Regions from separate parts of the Pseudarthrobacter sp. S9 genome, predicted to be linked through region 2. Evidence: predicted binding sites of a transcription regulator. Region 2 holds the regulator's gene; each other region holds the start of a gene.

Region 1 (5,446 bases), 1.0 Mb from region 2:
CGGTAGCGGGACTGGTTCCGGGGACCAGCAGGCTCCGGGGTCAGGCTGCGGCTGACGGGCAGGTCCCTGGCGTTTAATGGAGCTGTGCCCATACTAAACAAAGACATGACCCTGTGTATCTCGCTCTCGGCCCGGCCGAGCAACAACGGGACGCGCTTCCACAACCACCTGTATGAACAGCTGGGCCTGAACTGGATCTACAAGGCCTTCGCCCCCACCGACCTGGCCCAGGCGATCGCGGGGGTGCGTGGCCTCGGAATCCGCGGCTGCGCAGTGTCGATGCCGTACAAGGAGGACGTCATCGCCCTGGTGGACGTCATGGACCCCTCCGCGAAGGCCATCGACTCGGTCAACACGATCGTCAACGACGGCGGCCGGCTCACGGCCTACAACACCGACTACACGGCCATCGAGCAGCTGCTGCAGCGCACCGCCGTGCCCACGAGCTACTCCGTGTGGGTCCTCGGCTCCGGCGGCATGGCCAAGGCCACGGTGGCGGCGCTGCGGGACGCCGGATTCAAGGACGTCACCGTGATCGCCCGCAATGAGGCGGCAGGACGGGCGCTCGCAGGGCTGTACGGGTTCGTGTGGCGTGCGGAACTTCCCGCCACGGACGCCGCCGGAACAAATGCTGCAGCGACGGCGGACGTGCTCATCAACGTCACGCCTGTTGGTATGAGAGGCGGACCCGACGCCGATGCGCTGTCCTTCCCGCAGGAGGCGGTGGACGCCTCGAAGGTGGTGTTCGACGTCGTCGCGCTGCCGGCGGAGACGCCGCTCGTCAAGGCTGCCCGCGCGGCGGGCAAGACCGTGATCACCGGAGCCGAGGTGGCCACGATCCAGGCGCTGGAGCAGTTCGTGCTGTACACCGGCATCAGGCCCACCGAAGGGCAGGTCCGGGCCGCCGAGGAGTTCATGCGGGTCCAGTAGCCCGGCAGGGCCCCGGCCGGAACCCGGCGAGGCCGGAGCTAGACGGGCTCCACGGCGATGGCCACCCGGTCGTCGCCGATCCTGGTGAGGACCAGGGTGGCCGTCTTCTTGGCCTTGTTCTTTCCTCTGTTATTCCCTCCCGGGAGAAGCTGCTTGCGGAGCTCTTCAGGCGTGACCGCGGTACCGCGTTTCTTGATGTCCAGGATGCCGATGCCGTGGTCCTTGACCCAGGACTTGAGTGCCTTGACGTTGAACGGCATCACTTCCAGGACCTTGTAGGCCCGGGCAAACGGGGTGTCGCGCAACTCGGGGGCGCAGATGTAGGCGATGTGCTCATCCACCAGATGTCCGCCCAGCTGGAGGGCGACGTCGGCCACCAGTCCGGCGCGGATGACAGCGCCGTCGGGCTCGTACAGGTACCCCTCGACGGGACCCACGGGCGCCACCGGACCGCCGTCGAATCCTTCGCCGCTGGTGAGTTCCGCGGCGCCCTGCGGACCGAGCACGAGGGCCGCGCGCCTGACGCCGGGGCGCCGCACCGCGTTGAACCACAGCGCCACCTCGGTCACGTCACCGCCCACCGACACCCACTGCGCCTCACAATCCGCCGGAACGGAGTCGTGCGGCATGCCGGGCCCCATCTTCACGCCCACGGCGAGCCCGGAACCGGCCAATGACTCCACGAAGGACAGCGGCGGGGAGAAGTCCTCCGGATCCCAGAGCCGCTTGGTTCCCGAGCTGGACGTGGTGCGGCGGGCGGGATCCAGCCAGACACCGCCGATTCCCTCGAGGGAAACCGACGTGGCATCCGAATGGACCACGGTGGCGTTCCGGAACGGAATCAGGTTCATGGTGGCGCAGGCGGCTGTGGTTTCGTCCATTTCCACGGCGGTGACCTTGATGTCCATGGAGGCCAGCGCCATGGCGTCCGCGCCGAGCCCGCAGCCAAGGTCCGCCACATGGCCGATCCCGGCCTCCACGAACCGCTGCGCGTGCCGGGCCGCGACCGTGAGCCGGGTGGCCTGTTCCAGGCCCGCCCGGGTAAAGATCATCTGCCGGGCGAACTCGCCGAACTTGGACTCGGCCTTGGTCCGCAGCCGCGACTGGGTGAGCACGGCGGAGACCAGTTCGGGGGAATGGCCGGCCTTGCGGAGCGAGGCATTGAGCCGGAAGGCCTCGTCCTCGCGGTACGGGCCCAGTGACGCCAGCAGTTCCCAGCCCTCGGGGTTGAGGAGCGGGGCGATCTGTTCCTGCGGTGCGTCAGCCATGCCATCTAGCGTAGTTCAGGCGCCGTGCGCCCGATGCGCCGGGGCCACTACAGGGGTAACTACCGGCGTCACTACCGGGGTCCATACAGCTAGGCTTGACAGCATGGAAGACAGCGGCACAGAAGACAGCGCCAGGCAGGACTATGGCGATGGGGACCACCGGAGCCATCAGGGGCTTGCCCGCTATGCCCGGCCGGCGCTGATAGCGGGCGCCGTCATCGCCGTCGTCTGCGTCGCGTTGCTGGTCATTATCTTCTTTCTCGATTCCTTCAATGCCACCATCTATTCCGTCGGCGGCAAGGACGTCAAGGACGCCACCGATGAGGCGCGGGCCATCCGGGATACGTATGCCGCGGCCCGCCTGGGCGGCATCATCTTCCTCGTTGCCGGCGTCGCGCTGGCCGCCGCCGGGGGCCTGGTGATGTACCGCCACCGGAATGAGGCGCGGCGGGACCTGGGCGAGGAAGACGGCGAAGACGTGGACTTCGAGGACCTCGCAGGCCAGTAGGACGGCGCCTGCCAGACGCCGGCCGGACGTTCACCAGGAACGAATTTCTGGCACTCGCCTTGACCGAGTGCTAACTACTTACATAGAGTCGTCATTAGCACTCTCCCTAGGAGGGTGCTAACACATGAAGCAACACCCGCCAGGCTGCTGCCGGCACCGCGACGACGGTTGCACGCCATGGCACCACGGCTTCATAGTCCACGAATTTGCTGACGAAAAGGAGAGGTCCGAGTGTCGGTCTCTATTAAGCCTGTCTCTATTAAGCCTCTTGAGGATCGTATTGTTGTCCGCCCGCTCGAAGCCGAGCAGACCACGGCTTCCGGCCTGGTTATCCCGGACTCCGCACAGGAAAAGCCGCAGGAAGGCGAAGTTGTTGCAGTAGGCCCCGGCCGCTTTGACGACAACGGCAACCGCGTTCCGGTTGATGTCGCCGTCGGCGATGTTGTCATCTACTCCAAGTACGGTGGAACCGAAGTCAAGACCGGCGGCACCGAGTACCTGGTGCTGTCCGCCCGCGACGTTCTGGCGATCGTCGTTAAGTAACTCTCTTGGACCCCCGCGCAGCCGATCCCTCATTCGATGGATCAGCTGCGCGGGGTTCTGTCTTGAAAGGACAAAACCATGGCAAAGCAGCTTGCGTTTAACGACGCTGCCCGCCGGTCGCTTGAAGCCGGCATCGATAAGCTCGCCAACACGGTCAAGGTGACGCTTGGCCCGCGCGGCCGCAACGTCGTGCTGGACAAGAAGTGGGGCGCCCCCACGATCACCAACGATGGTGTCACCATCGCCCGTGAAGTCGAGCTGGACGACCCGTACGAGAACCTTGGCGCGCAGCTTGCCAAGGAGGTCGCCACCAAGACCAACGATGTTGCCGGTGACGGCACCACCACCGCCACCGTTCTGGCCCAGGCCCTGGTCAAGGAAGGCCTGCGCAACGTTGCGGCAGGCGCCGCCCCGGGCGAGATCAAGCGTGGCATCGAGGTCGCTGTCGAGGCGGTCGCCGCCCGCCTGCTCGAGAACGCCCGCCCGGTTGAAGGCACCCAGGTCGCCAACGTTGCCTCCATCTCCGCACAGAGCGACGAGGTCGGCGAGCTCCTGGCCGAGGCCTTCGGCAAGGTCGGCAAGGATGGTGTGATCACCATCGAGGAATCCTCCACCACGCAGACCGAGCTGGTCCTCACCGAGGGCATGCAGTTCGACAAGGGCTACCTGTCCCCGTACTTCGTCACCGACGCGGAACGCCAGGAAGCAGTGCTCGAAGATGCCCTGATCCTGATCAACCAAGGCAAGATCTCTTCCGTGCAGGAATTCCTGCCGCTGCTGGAAAAGGCGCTGCAGAGCTCCAAGCCGCTCTTCATCATCGCCGAAGACGTCGACGGCGAGGCCCTGTCCACGCTGATCGTCAACCGCATCCGCGGCACCTTGAACGTCGTTGCCGTCAAGGCACCGGGCTTCGGTGACCGCCGCAAGGCCATGCTGCAGGACATCGCGACCCTCACCGGCGCACAGGTTGTCTCTCAGGAACTGGGCCTCAGCCTGGACACGGTCGGCCTCGAGGTGCTGGGCACCGCCCGCCGCATCACCGTCACGAAAGACAACACCACCATCGTCGACGGCGCCGGTTCGGCCGAGGACGTCGCAGCCCGGGTTGCCCAACTGCGCGCCGAGCTGACCCGCACGGATTCCGACTGGGACAAGGAAAAGCTGCAGGAACGCCTGGCCAAGCTGGCCGGCGGCATCGGCGTGATCAAGGTCGGCGCTGCCACCGAGGTCGAGCTGAAGGAAAAGAAGCACCGCATCGAGGACGCAGTGTCCTCCACCCGCGCCGCCCTCGAAGAAGGCATTGTGGCCGGCGGCGGCGCCGCCCTCATCCACGCGCTGAAGGCGCTCGACGAGGATCCTGCCGTCCAGGCTCTCGAAGGTGACGCAGCTGCTGCTGTCGGCATCGTCCGCCGGGCACTGACCCAGCCGCTGCGCTGGATCGCCCAGAACGCCGGCTTCGACGGCTACGTCGTCGTGGCAAAGGTGGCCGAATCCGCCAACAACCAGGGCTTCAACGCAATGACCGGCGGGTACGAAGACCTCATCGCTGCCGGCGTCATCGACCCCGTCAAGGTGACGCGTGCGGCCCTCCGCAACGCTGCCTCCATCGCGGCGCTGGTTCTCACCACAGAAACCCTCGTGGTCGAGAAGCCGGCCGATGAGGACCAGCACGCAGGCCACCGTCACTAGGCGTGGGTCACCGGCGCTTCCCTAGCGCCGGAGCATCGAAGCTTCATGGCGCCGGCCGGATAACACCGGCTTCGCAAACCAGTTCCACGGCAGGAGGCCGGACCAGCATTCAGCTGGGCCGGCCTCCTGTTTTGGTGACAAGCCGGTAGAAGAGCAGCACCGCAACAGCGGACACCACGATTCCCAGCAGGTTCAGGAGCAGCTGCAGTGCGGAGCCGGCCGCCTTTTCATACTCGCCCAGGACCAGCGCCACGGCCACGTAGCCCGCCGCCGGGACGGTTGTCACGGAGATGAAGACCCCGATCAGCGCCGCCGATCGCCGGCTGATCATGGACAGCATTCCGGCGGTTCCGGCCAGCACGGCAACAATGAGGGAGTAGGGGCCCGGGTGGTAGATGAATTCGACCGCTGAACCCCGCTCCAGGACGTCGGCGGGAAACAGTCCGAGCGGCACGGACAACCAGGCGGCGAGGGCTGCGGCCAGCATGGCGACGGGAAAGCCGACGCC
Region 2 (5,446 bases):
TCACGCGTGCCCTCCGGGTGATGATGTCCCAGAAACCGCTCGACCCGGACTTCTTCACCCCCTGGCAGAACCCGAAGAAGCTGGCGACGTCCATTTCCGGCAAGAATGTCATCACCGTGGATGTGTCGGCTGATGCCTTCAACAGCAACGTGGACGCGGCGATGGCCGAACGCGCAATACAGCAGCTCGTCTATACGGCGACGGCGGCCGCCGCCAGCGCGGGCCTCATCGACTCCGGGCAGCAGATCCAGGTTGTGGTGCTCGTCGACGGGCATACCGACTATGTCGCCTTCAACCACGTCCGGCTCGGCTCTCCGACGTCCCGCAGCGCCGGGATGGTGGCTCCCGTGTGGATCGTTGATCCGCAGGAAGGCACCTCCGTGGCTGACGGGGCCGTCAAGATCAACGGCCGGAGCACCGTTCCCGGCGGAAAACTCCGCTGGGAGATCCTGAAAGTTGATGGCGGCAACGCCAAGACCGCCTATCTGAACGGCAACGCCACCGCCTCGGCCGATGCCGCCCAGTCCGGCGCGTTCACCCTCTCCGTGAACCTTGGCCGGGGGAACTACGAGGTCCGGGTGTCCCAGGTTGACGCGGCACGAACTGTCGCGGACCAGTTCGTCGACACCCGCGGCTTCACCGTCAAATAGCCCGCCCGAATTGGCCCGCCCGATAGATCCCGTCAGTTGGACCGGGCCCGTGCGTGGCCCGTTACCAGCGGCCGAGGATGTCGCTGGCCAGCACGGTCGCGGCGGGGCCGGCGGTGGACGAACGCAGCACATGATGCCCCAGCAGGGCGGTGACCGCACCGGCGTCGCAGAGCCGGGTCACTTCCCGCGGGCTGATGCCGCCCTCCGGGCCCACGATCAGCAGCACTTCACGGCTTGTTTGCCGCGGCCCGCCGTCGGACGCCGTGCCGTCCGTTGCCGGGCCCCCCGCCCATGCCTCCAGCACCTGCCGCAGGGGGCGCACCGCGTCCTCGTGCAGGATGACCGCGAGGTCCGCGGCGGCAACGGCCGCCTGCAGGCCGTTGCCGTCGACGGCGGCACGCACCTCGGGAATCCAGGCACGGCGTGCCTGCTTGGCCGCCGCGGTCACGACTGACTGCCACTTGGCGTGCGCCTTCGCTGCCCGTTCAGCCTTCCACCGGACGATCGAACGCTCCGCCTGCCACGGAATGACGGCGTCGATCCCCAGCTCAGTGGCGGTTTCGGCGCCGAGCTCATCGCGGTCGCCCTTGGCGAGGGCCTGGACCAGGACAAGGCGGATGCCGGGCCGGGGTTCGGCGGAGATGTCCGTGCATTCCACGGTCAGTTCCCCGGGCGCGGCGGCGGTCACGGTGCCGGTGAGGCGCTTGCCGGCGCCGTCGGCGATGTCCACCGCCTCCCCGACGGCAAGTCGCCTAACCGTGACGGCGTGGCGGGCCTCGGCGCCCCCGAGGACAAAGGTCGACCCGGGGACCTGCTGGTCCAGGGTTCCTGCGGCGGTGAAGAAGACCGGGTTGCTCACCGCTAAAGGTTACCGAGCCTGTCCCGCAGTTTGGCGAAGACGCCGCCGCTGGCGGCAAGCTTTCCTTCGGTGAACTGTTCGCCGCGCAGCTTGGCGAGCTGCCGGAGCAGGTCTTCCTGGGCGGCGTCGAGCTTGCCGGGGGTCTCCACTTGGAGGTGCACCCTGAGGTCCCCGCGGCCGTAGCCGCGGAGGTGGGTGACGCCGAGTCCGCGCAGGGTGAGGACCTCGCCCGACTGGGTGCCGGCCTTGACATCGATCTCCTGCTGCCCGTCAAAGGTGTCCAGGGTGAGCTCCGTGCCGAGCGCGGCGGCGGTCATCGGGATGTTGAGGCTGGCGTGCAGGTCATCGCCGTCGCGGACGTAGGTGGGGTCGTTGTTGACCCGGATCTCGACGTAGAGGTCGCCGGCGGGGCCGCCGGCGGGTCCTGCCTCGCCCTGTCCGGAAAGCTGGATGCGGGTTCCGGTGGCAACGCCGGCGGGAACCTTGACGGTCAGGGAACGGCGGCTGCGGATCCGGCCCTGGCCGCTGCACTCGTTGCAGGGGTCCTTGATCACGGTGCCGAAGCCCTCGCAGGAGCCGCAGGGGGCCGAGGTCATGACCTGGCCGAGGATGGACCGCACGGCGCGCTGGACCTGCCCGCTGCCGCCACAGATGTCGCAGCGTTCCGGGTGGCTGCCTTCGCGGCAGCAGGAGCCGTTACAGGTGGGGCAGGTGACGGCGGTATCAACCTCGAGTTTCTTGTTGACGCCGAACACAGCGTCGCGGAGGTCGATCCGGACGCTGATCAGGGCGTCCTGGCCGCGCCGGATCCTGGACGCCGGGCCGGCCTGGCCGCCGCCGGCGCCGAAGAAGGTGTCGAAGATGTCCTGGAAGGCGAAGCCCTGGCCGGAGTAGCTGCCGCCGCCGAAGCCGTTGTCGGTGCCGTTCTCGTTGCCGGTGGTGTCATAGATCCGGCGCTTCTGCGGATCGGAGAGCACCTCGTATGCGTGGGTCACGGCTTTGAACCGGTCCGAGGCGTCGTCCCCCGGGTTCACGTCCGGGTGCAGGGTGCGTGCCAGCTTGCGGTAGGCCTTCTTGATCTCTTCCCCCGTCGCTTCGCGGGAGACTCCAAGAACGTCGTAATGGCTGCTCAAAGTTCGTATCTCTTCCTTGTTGTACTGCCTGTCGGGGCAAGAAATCCGGTGCGCGGCGGCCCGGGGCCGCCGGCTGGTCGGTCAGGGGCCGGTCAGGGCCCCAGAATCCTGGAAAGGTAGCGGGCCACGGCGCGGACGGCGGCCATGGTGGTGGGATAGTCCATCCGGGTGGGTCCGAGCACGCCGACCTTGGCCGTGGCATCCGGGCCGTAGCCGGTCGCGACCACGGAGGCCTCGGCGAGCCCGTCGTACGGGTTTTCCCGGCCGATGCTCACCGTGACGCCGCGCGGGTCCTCCGCCATTTCGCTGAGCAGGCGGAGCATGACCACCTGTTCCTCGAGTGCCTCCAGCACGGGGCCGATGCTCAGCGGGAAATCCACGTTGGAGCGGGCAAGGTTGGCTGTGCCGGCCATGACCATGCGCTCTTCGCGGCTGCTCGTGGCCATGGCCTCGAGGGCGCGGGCCAGGGCCTGGGCAGCGCCGCGGCGCGCCGGCGGGCAACTGGCGACGAGAACCGGCAGGGACTGCAGCAGCAGGCTCAACGGCGCCCCGGAAAGGCTGCCCAGGAAGCGGCTCCGCAGCTCGGAGAGGGCCTCGTCGGGAAGGTCCTGCCCGACGTCGATGACCCGCTGCTCCACCTTGCCGGTGTCCGCGATCAGCACCGCCAGCACCTGCCTGGGTGCCAGCAGCACGAATTCGATGTGCCGGACCTTCGCCCGGCTCAACAGCGGATACTGCACCACCGCGACCTGGTTGGTCAGCTGCGAGAGGAGGCGCACGGTGCGGTCGAGAACGTCGTCGAGGTCCTCGGATCCCTCGAGCAGGGCCTGGATGGCGCGGCGCTCCGCTGGGGAAAGCGGCTTCACCGCCGAAATCTGGTCGACGAAGAGCCGGTACCCCTTGTCCGTGGGAATCCGTCCGGCACTCGTGTGCGGGGCCGTGATCAGGCCCTCATCTTCCAGCGCCGCCATGTCGTTGCGGATCGTGGCACTGGACACGCCGAGGTGGTGCCGTTCAACGAGTGCCTTGGAGCCAACGGGTTCACGGGAATGGACGTAGTCCTCCACGATGGCGCGCAACACTTCGAGTTTGCGTGGTTCGCTCACCCTCCACCTCCAATCGACTGTCCCTCATCCGGTGCCCGCCGGTCCACGGCGGGCGGTCCGCAGTGGCGACTCATATTGGGCCGGTTAGCACTCGACATGCCTAAGTGCTAACCAGTCTAATATGAGTCGCCGTGTTGTTAGCATTGGATTCGCTCCAGGCGTTGCTCCCGGGCCCGTGTTTCCGGGCACAGCGGGCGCAGATCCCACGGCAGCGGACCCGCCTTCGGCAATTACAGCCGGGCACAGGCCGCCCGGCCCCGGTCCGGGATAATTTCACCGACCGCCACACATTCCGAGTGCAAAGCAGCGTGTAAGAGATGTTGAACCAGAATTGGGGACCCCAGGACCTGTCCGCCCCCGCCACGAGCCAGCTGCCGGCGGTGCCGGTGGAACGCGGCATGGTGCTGGAGGATGTGCAGTCCGGGTGGGTCGGTGCCGTCACACGGGTGGAAAAGTCCGGCGGCATGCACGTGGTGGCGCTGGAGGACCGGCGGGGCAAGTCACGGTCCTTCCGCCTCGGGTTCGGCTTCCTGCTGGAGGGTCAGCCCATCCGGCTCATGCCCCCGGCGCCGCGGAGTGCGCCCCCCGCGGCCGGAGCCGGCCGCACCGCTTCCGGCTCGGTCCGCGTGCACGGCCAGCGCGCCCAGGTGGCAAAGGCCAGCCGGATCTGGGTGGAAGGCAAGCACGACGCCGAACTCGTCGAGAAAGTCTGGGGTGACGATCTGCGGGTGGAGGGCATCGTCGTCGAGCCGCTGCACGGCATTGACGATCTCCCGGCCGCCGTGGCAGCGTTCCGGCCGGGGCCGGGCCGCCGCCTGGGCGTGCTCGTGGACCACCTCGTCCCGGATTCCAAGGAATCCAGGATCGCCGACGCCGTCATGGCCTCACCCGGCGCCGCGGGCAATGTCCTGATTGTCGGCCACCCCTATGTGGACGTCTGGCAGGCCATCCGTCCCGCGGTCCTGGGCATCGAGAAGTGGCCGGTGATTCGGCGCGGGGTGGACTGGAAGACCGGCATCCTCATGGCGTTCGGCTGGCCGCACACCACCAAGGAAGACATCGGCCTGGGCTGGCAGAAACTCCTGGGCGCCGTCCGCAGCTATGCCGATCTGGAAGCGTCCCTGCTGGGCAGGGTCGAAGAGGTCATCGACTTCCTCACCGCGCCGTAGGGACACACCCCGGAACCCCTCCCGATCTTCATTTCGCCGCCCGAGCACGTATTCTTGGAACGGCGGTCGCACTCCTAGCGCGGCCCCGGCTCTTCCAGGCAGCAACGCATCACCGCAATCCGAAGGATTTAACCGTGGCAGATAACGCACGCGAACACCCGGGCAACCAGGCCGGCCATGGCCAGCCGCCGTACCATGGCGTTCCGGCAAATGCGCTGCCGCTGACGGCAAACGAGGACCGGCAGTGGGCTACTTTGGCGCATTTCGGCGGCATCCTGGGCTGCGTGCCCTCGCTGTTGATCTACCTGATTTTCAAGGACCGCGGCCCCTTCACGGCCCAGGAATCCAAGGAAGCCCTCAACTTCACGCTTCCCCCGACCGTTGCGGCGGTGCTCGCGAATCTCCTGGTCTTCATTCCGGTGGTGGGCAACCTCTTCGCCGTCCTCGCCACGGTGATCTGGATCGCCGTGACCTGCTTCTCGGTGGCCGCGGGCATCCACGTCAACCGCGGCCAGCCGCACCGCTACGA
Region 3 (5,446 bases), 1.0 Mb from region 2:
CTATACCGTGTACGGGGCCGCATTGTCCGCGGTGTGTCGCGCGGCAACCGGCCATTGACTGGATTTATGACGTCAAGGCTGGTCAGCCACGGGTCAGGCCCTCATACCGGACGGTTGCTGAGCCACCTTGCCAGAAGGCCCTCGGGCACTTCCTCGGACGTCAGCGCGAAGGTGCGGTGATCGGCCCATTCGCCGTTGATGTGCAGGAAGCGCGGCCGGTAGCCTTCGTCCCGGAATCCGAGTTTTTCCACGACGCGCAGGCTGGGCCCGTTTTCGGGCCTGATGTTGATCTCCATGCGGTGCAGGCCCAGCGTACCGAAGCAGTAGTCCGTTGCCATCGCCACCGCGGTCGGGGCGATCCCCTGGCCGGCCCGCTCCTTGTCCACCCAGTAGCCGAGCGTTGCCATCATGGCCGATCCCCACACGATCGATGACACCGTCAACTGGCCCACGATCACGGGCGCCTGATGATCTGGCGTCCATGCCGTGATGACGAAGGGCAGCGCCGTGGCCTGTGCGGCCTGGACCTTCAGGGACCGCACCATCTGCCGGTAGTCCGGCAGGCCGCCGCCGGCAACGGGGTTGGATGCTTCCCAGGGGGCCAGCCACTCGCTGTTGCGCGAGCGGAGCACGGTCCACTCCTTGCGGTCCCGGTACCGGATCGGGCGCAACACGATGTCGCCGCACTCCAGCGTCACCGGCCAGTTGAAACTGCCCCCCACCGAAGTTACTTGGTAAGGCTGGCGGTGAGGCTGGAGTTCAGGCTGGCGGTGAAGCCGGGCAGCCATTCACGCAGCCCCGGACCCAGGTCCTCGCTGTCGCAGGCGAGCTGGACACAGGCCTTGAGGTAGCTGAGCTTGTCGCCGGTGTCGTAGCGGCGGCCCCGGAAGACGACGCCGTACACGCCGTAGCCCTCGCCGGTTCCAGCCGAGAGTTCCTGCAGCGCGTCCGTGAGCTGGATTTCTCCGCCGCGGCCGGGCTGGGTGCGTTCCAGCACGTCAAACACGGCCGGGTGCAGGACATAGCGGCCGATGACGGCGAGGTTTGACGGGGCATCCTCGACGTCGGGCTTCTCAACGAGTTGCTTGATGCGGACGTACTCCTCGCCGGTGATCACTTCGACGTCGGCGCAGCCGTACGCACTGATCTGGGAAGGGTCCACCTCGATCAGGGCGACCACCGAGCCGCCGGTCTTCGCCTGGACCTCGATCATCGTGCTGAGCAGTTCATCGCGGGCATCGATGAGGTCATCGCCCAGGAGCACGGCGAACGGTTCGTACCCGACGTGCTGCTTCGCCCGCAGGACGGCGTGGCCAAGGCCCAGGGGATCGCCCTGGCGGACGTAGTGGATGTCCCCGAGGTTGCTGGCAGCCTGGATCGACTCCAGCTTGGCGGTGTCCCCCTTGGCCTGCAGGGTCGCTTCCAGGGTCGGAACGCGGTCGAAGTGGTCCTCGAGCGCGCGCTTGTTGCGGCCTGTGATCATGAGGATGTCGTTCAGGCCGACGTTTACGGCTTCCTCGACGACGTACTGGATGGCGGGTTTGTCGACCACAGGCAGCATTTCCTTGGGCATGGCCTTGGTGGCGGGAAGGAACCTGGTGCCGAGGCCCGCTGCGGGGATGACGGCCTTGCGGACGGAGGCGATTGGTGTAGTCACTCGACTAATCTAACGGAGGTACCAATCATTCGGTAATCATTCGAGCCGCCCGGAAGGCTATCTCCCCGGCTGCAACAGGTGGAGGGACGGGCCAGCATGGCGTCAAAGGAAGAGATACGGTCCAGCCACAGGGTCAGGCGTGCCGCCCTCCCGCAGGCCGCATTGGACGCAGCCGCTGCAGGGATCGCCCGCCACGGACTTCAGTGGGCAACCGGACTGGCAGACGGACAGGCGGGGATCTTCGCCGTGTACCTCGGCGTGGGGTCCGAACCGCCGACCCTCCCCCTGCTTGCGGCCCTGCACGGCGCCGGACACAGGGTGCTGCTGCCGGTCTGCGAGCATGGGCTTGAGCTCAGCTGGGTGTACTGGACTCCGCAGTCCGAGTTTGTCCGCAGCCGCTACGCCCCGATCCAGGAACCTGCCGGGGAACGCCACGGGACTGAGGTCATGCGGCACGCCACCGGCATCTTCCTGCCCGCTACCGCCGTCGACCTCTCCGGCAACAGGGTCGGCCAGGGCGGCGGCTACTACGACAAGTTCCTGGCCGCCCTGGCGGCCGTCCTTCCGGCGCATGGCCAGCCGTACGACGCCGGGCCGTTGCCGACCGCCGCCGTCGTCTACGACGCCGAGGTGCTGCCGGCCGGCAGCATTGCCGCCGAGTCTTTCGACCGGAGGGTTTCCTCCGCCCTGACGCCGGGCGGCCTGATCCGGCTGGGCTGAGGCCCCGTAGGCGGGGTGATAGAATTGGCAGTCAGGCCCTGCGACTGCTAAGGGACGGAAGCCGTCGATAGACATATCGACAGTGATCCCGACTCGACAGCACGGGACCTGCTCGTTTGTCCCAGAGGAGGATTTCCAGTGCCCACGTATGCATACGCCTGCAAGGACTGCAGCCACGCCTTCGAGATTGTGCAGTCGTTCACCGACAGCTCCCTGACGTCCTGCCCTGAGTGCCAGGGGGCCCTGCGCAAGAAGTTCAACAGCGTCGGCGTTGTGTTCAAGGGTTCCGGCTTCTACCGGACCGACTCCCGTGACGCCAAGGGCAGCACGGTGTCCCCCGCGCCCGCCGCCGCCCCCACGCCAGCACCCGCCGCCGCAGCCGCCGCCAGCTAGGCTCCCTTCGCCTGCCGGCTTCGGCCGGCGAGCACTGCGTTATCCACATAGGGCTCCCGGCGACTGCCCCTGCGCCACGCCGATCCGTAGCGTGGCGGCATGGCCCCGTTCCCATATCTTGTTCGGCTCCCCTCGGGCTTCGTCCCCGAGCAGTTTCCTCATGCTGTTTTCCGTAGTGCCATGTTTTCCGCGGGCGGCCGCTCCTCCCGGACCCGGCCCGGCTCCGGGAGCCCGCCTCGATCCAGGAAGCAAGACGGCCGTCCGCCGCACCGCCGCCTGACCGGCTGGCTGAACCGGAATCGGCGGCTGGCGGTCGCCCTCCTGCTCAGCGTCGCGGCAGGACTGGCAGTGCAGCAACTCACCCAGGCCCCTGCCGACACCGTGGATGCCTTCGCCGCGGCGGCGGATCTTCCCGCCGGAAGGACGCTGGAACCGGGTGATGTCGCAAGGGTCAGCGTTCCGCCCGGCCTGGTACCAGGCGGCAGCTTCAGCAGCGAGTCCGGACTCCGCGGGAAACAGCTGGCCGTGGCGCTGCGAAAAGGCCAACTGCTCACGGACTCCCAGCTCCTGGGTCCCGGCCTGCTGGCGGGCAGCCCGCCCGGCTCGGCCGCCGTACCACTCAGGATGGCAGATCCGGCCTCCATCCAGCTGATCTCCCCCGGGCAGCTCGTCAATGTGGTGTTGACGGGCGGCAACGGCTTCGAACAGCTTGCAGAGTCCCAGGTCCTGGCCGAGGCTGTTCCAGTGCTGTGGACCTCGGCACAGGGCGGCAAGGCAGGTCAGTGGCTGGCGACCGGCGACACGGACGGACTCATAGTCGTTGCAGCCGCCGCTGATCAGGCAGGGAGGCTGGCCGGCTCGTCCACCCAGGGCAAGCTGTTCTTCGTGCTCGTGCGAGCCGCCCCCGGCTGAGCCTGAAGGCACGCGCCGTGGCCGGCTCCCGGGCAGCTACCGGTTGGCTGCGGCGGCCAGGCCCGGCCGGGGCCGCCCACTCGGTGCTGAGCTACAGCCCTCATGAGCTAGCGCCCTCAGCCCCAGTGCGGGGGCTTCTGTTCCTGGAGCCAGGCGTCGTGGTCGTAGCTGTTCGGCTGGTCACCCCAGCGCCGGGGATCATCCTCCGCGGCCTTGTTGGGCAACACGTCGTTCGGCAGCGCCCCGCCGGGTACGGTCACGCTCGCCGGCGTCTGTTGGGGTTCCTGAGCAGGCGATTCCTGCCCCGGCTGCCGGGCAGGTGCTTCCTGCCCGAGTGCGTCGTTCTCTTCGCCGACGTGCTCGCCGGTGCCGCTGTTGTTGTTCTCGCCGTCTGCACTCATGCCGCCGGTCTCCTTACTGCCCGTTACTGTTCCTTGCTGGCGCCCGCTGTCCGGCCACCCCGCGGGTGTCATCGACGACGACTGCTGCGCCGGCGCCGCCCGGGCCGAGGAGGCCGGGGTGTCCGCGTCCTGCACTGAGGATGCCCGGGCGTCCGAGGCCCGCGCATCGTTGTCCGTCAGGTTCTCGATGTCGTCATCGAAGAACCCCTGCGAGGTCCGCATCCTGCGGGATACGGCGGGCTTCTCCAGCCCCAGATATCCGCCGATACGATCGGCGCAGGCCGAAGGGTCGGTGAATACCTCTATGGTCCATAGTGGCATGTAGCGCCAGCCCAGTCGCTCCAGCAGTTGCGGCCGGAGCCTGCTCCGTTCGCGGACGGTCATCCGCCGGTACTGCTCTGTACCGTCGGACTCGATGGCCACGGGCCGGGGGATCTCGGCGTCGTCCTGGCCGATAGTGGTCAGCGGGTCCGCGGCCGCGACCATGTTGAGGACGCCGTCGTACTGGTGCCAGACCCTCGCGCCGCGGGCGCGGAGCCGGTCGCCCAGGTCGGCCACGAGCGGGTCGGCGCCGAGCGCCTGTTCGCTGGCGGCGGCCCGCGACGCGGGGCTGCCCAGATCGGAGTTGCCCGCGATCTCGCGGTCCAGCAGTTCGTAGAAGTCCACGGCACCGTGGCTGAGGCGGGTGACGTCCAGGTCTTCGGGACGGAAGCAGCTGAGCACGTGCAGGGACCGGCGGGAACGAGTCATCGCGAGGGCGAATTTGGCGCGTCCGCCGTCGGCGGAGAGCGGGCCCAGGCTGTGGAGCGCCCGCCCGTGGGGAGTACGGCCGTAGCCCGGGGAGAAGATGACGTGATCGCGGACTAGGCCCTGGGCCCGTTCGAGATCCACCACCCGGAAGGATTCGTCCCCGGCGGTGAAGAAGCCGGCGAGCAGGGGGTAGTTGGGCAGCTGCAACCGGATAGATTCGCCGATCCGGGCAGCGTGGCGGAGGCTGCCGGTGACGACCGCCAGCGATGTCCTGGGCCGGAGCCTCGCGTGTTCGAAGACAAGCTCCACCGCACGGTTCACTTCGGCCACAACCGACTCGACGCCGTCATGGTCAGCGCTGGGCAGTCCTGTCCCGTCGGGCAGGTATTCCACGGTCAGGGCCCGGTCAAGGCCGGTGGCGGACTGTCCTTCCGGAAGCCGGCGGAGCCCGCCGTCGTAGAAGCCCTTGCTGAGCTGGCGCACGAGGTCTTCGTCGACCGCGCGGTAGACGGTCCTCAGGTTCGAGACCGGCAGCACGGCAGAGAGGGCCAGGTAGGCGCTCTCGACACCCTGGTAGGAGCTCTCGCCGGCGGCGAGTCGCTCCACGCCGACG

What was found. Region 2 encodes HrcA, which represses chaperone genes, less so after heat shock. Its sites were predicted from a motif close to TTNGCACTCGNNNNNNNCGAGTGCNAA; they were not measured.
Region 1: groES (co-chaperone GroES) is a predicted target of HrcA. The motif match lies at 2,754-2,780, and genes of this name have one in related genera.
Region 3: ACQCSY_RS14815 (FmdB family zinc ribbon protein) is a predicted target of HrcA. The motif match lies at 2,402-2,428, and genes of this name have one in related genera.

What each region holds. Positions count from the first base shown of each region.
Region 1 is NZ_CP189576.1:3,072,782-3,078,227, forward strand. Features, by position in the region: gene ACQCSY_RS14730 (shikimate 5-dehydrogenase) at 85-930, shown strand; gene ACQCSY_RS14735 (THUMP-like domain-containing protein) at 969-2,198, opposite strand; gene ACQCSY_RS14740 (hypothetical protein) at 2,302-2,706, shown strand; gene groES (co-chaperone GroES) at 2,950-3,249, shown strand; gene groL (chaperonin GroEL) at 3,328-4,938, shown strand; gene ACQCSY_RS14755 (DUF389 domain-containing protein) at 5,048-5,446, opposite strand, start outside.
Region 2 is NZ_CP189576.1:4,103,498-4,108,943, reverse strand. Features, by position in the region: gene ACQCSY_RS19775 (GerMN domain-containing protein) at 1-650, shown strand, start outside; gene ACQCSY_RS19770 (16S rRNA (uracil(1498)-N(3))-methyltransferase) at 712-1,509, opposite strand; gene dnaJ (molecular chaperone DnaJ) at 1,512-2,642, opposite strand; gene hrcA (heat-inducible transcriptional repressor HrcA) at 2,735-3,748, opposite strand; gene ACQCSY_RS19755 (DUF3097 domain-containing protein) at 4,066-4,917, shown strand; gene ACQCSY_RS19750 (DUF4870 domain-containing protein) at 5,052-5,446, shown strand, end outside.
Region 3 is NZ_CP189576.1:3,094,152-3,099,597, reverse strand. Features, by position in the region: gene ACQCSY_RS14830 (GNAT family N-acetyltransferase) at 102-722, opposite strand; gene galU (UTP--glucose-1-phosphate uridylyltransferase GalU) at 728-1,657, opposite strand; gene ACQCSY_RS14820 (5-formyltetrahydrofolate cyclo-ligase) at 1,754-2,377, shown strand; gene ACQCSY_RS14815 (FmdB family zinc ribbon protein) at 2,516-2,770, shown strand; gene ACQCSY_RS14810 (RcpC/CpaB family pilus assembly protein) at 2,951-3,682, shown strand; gene ACQCSY_RS14805 (AAA family ATPase) at 3,799-5,446, opposite strand, start outside.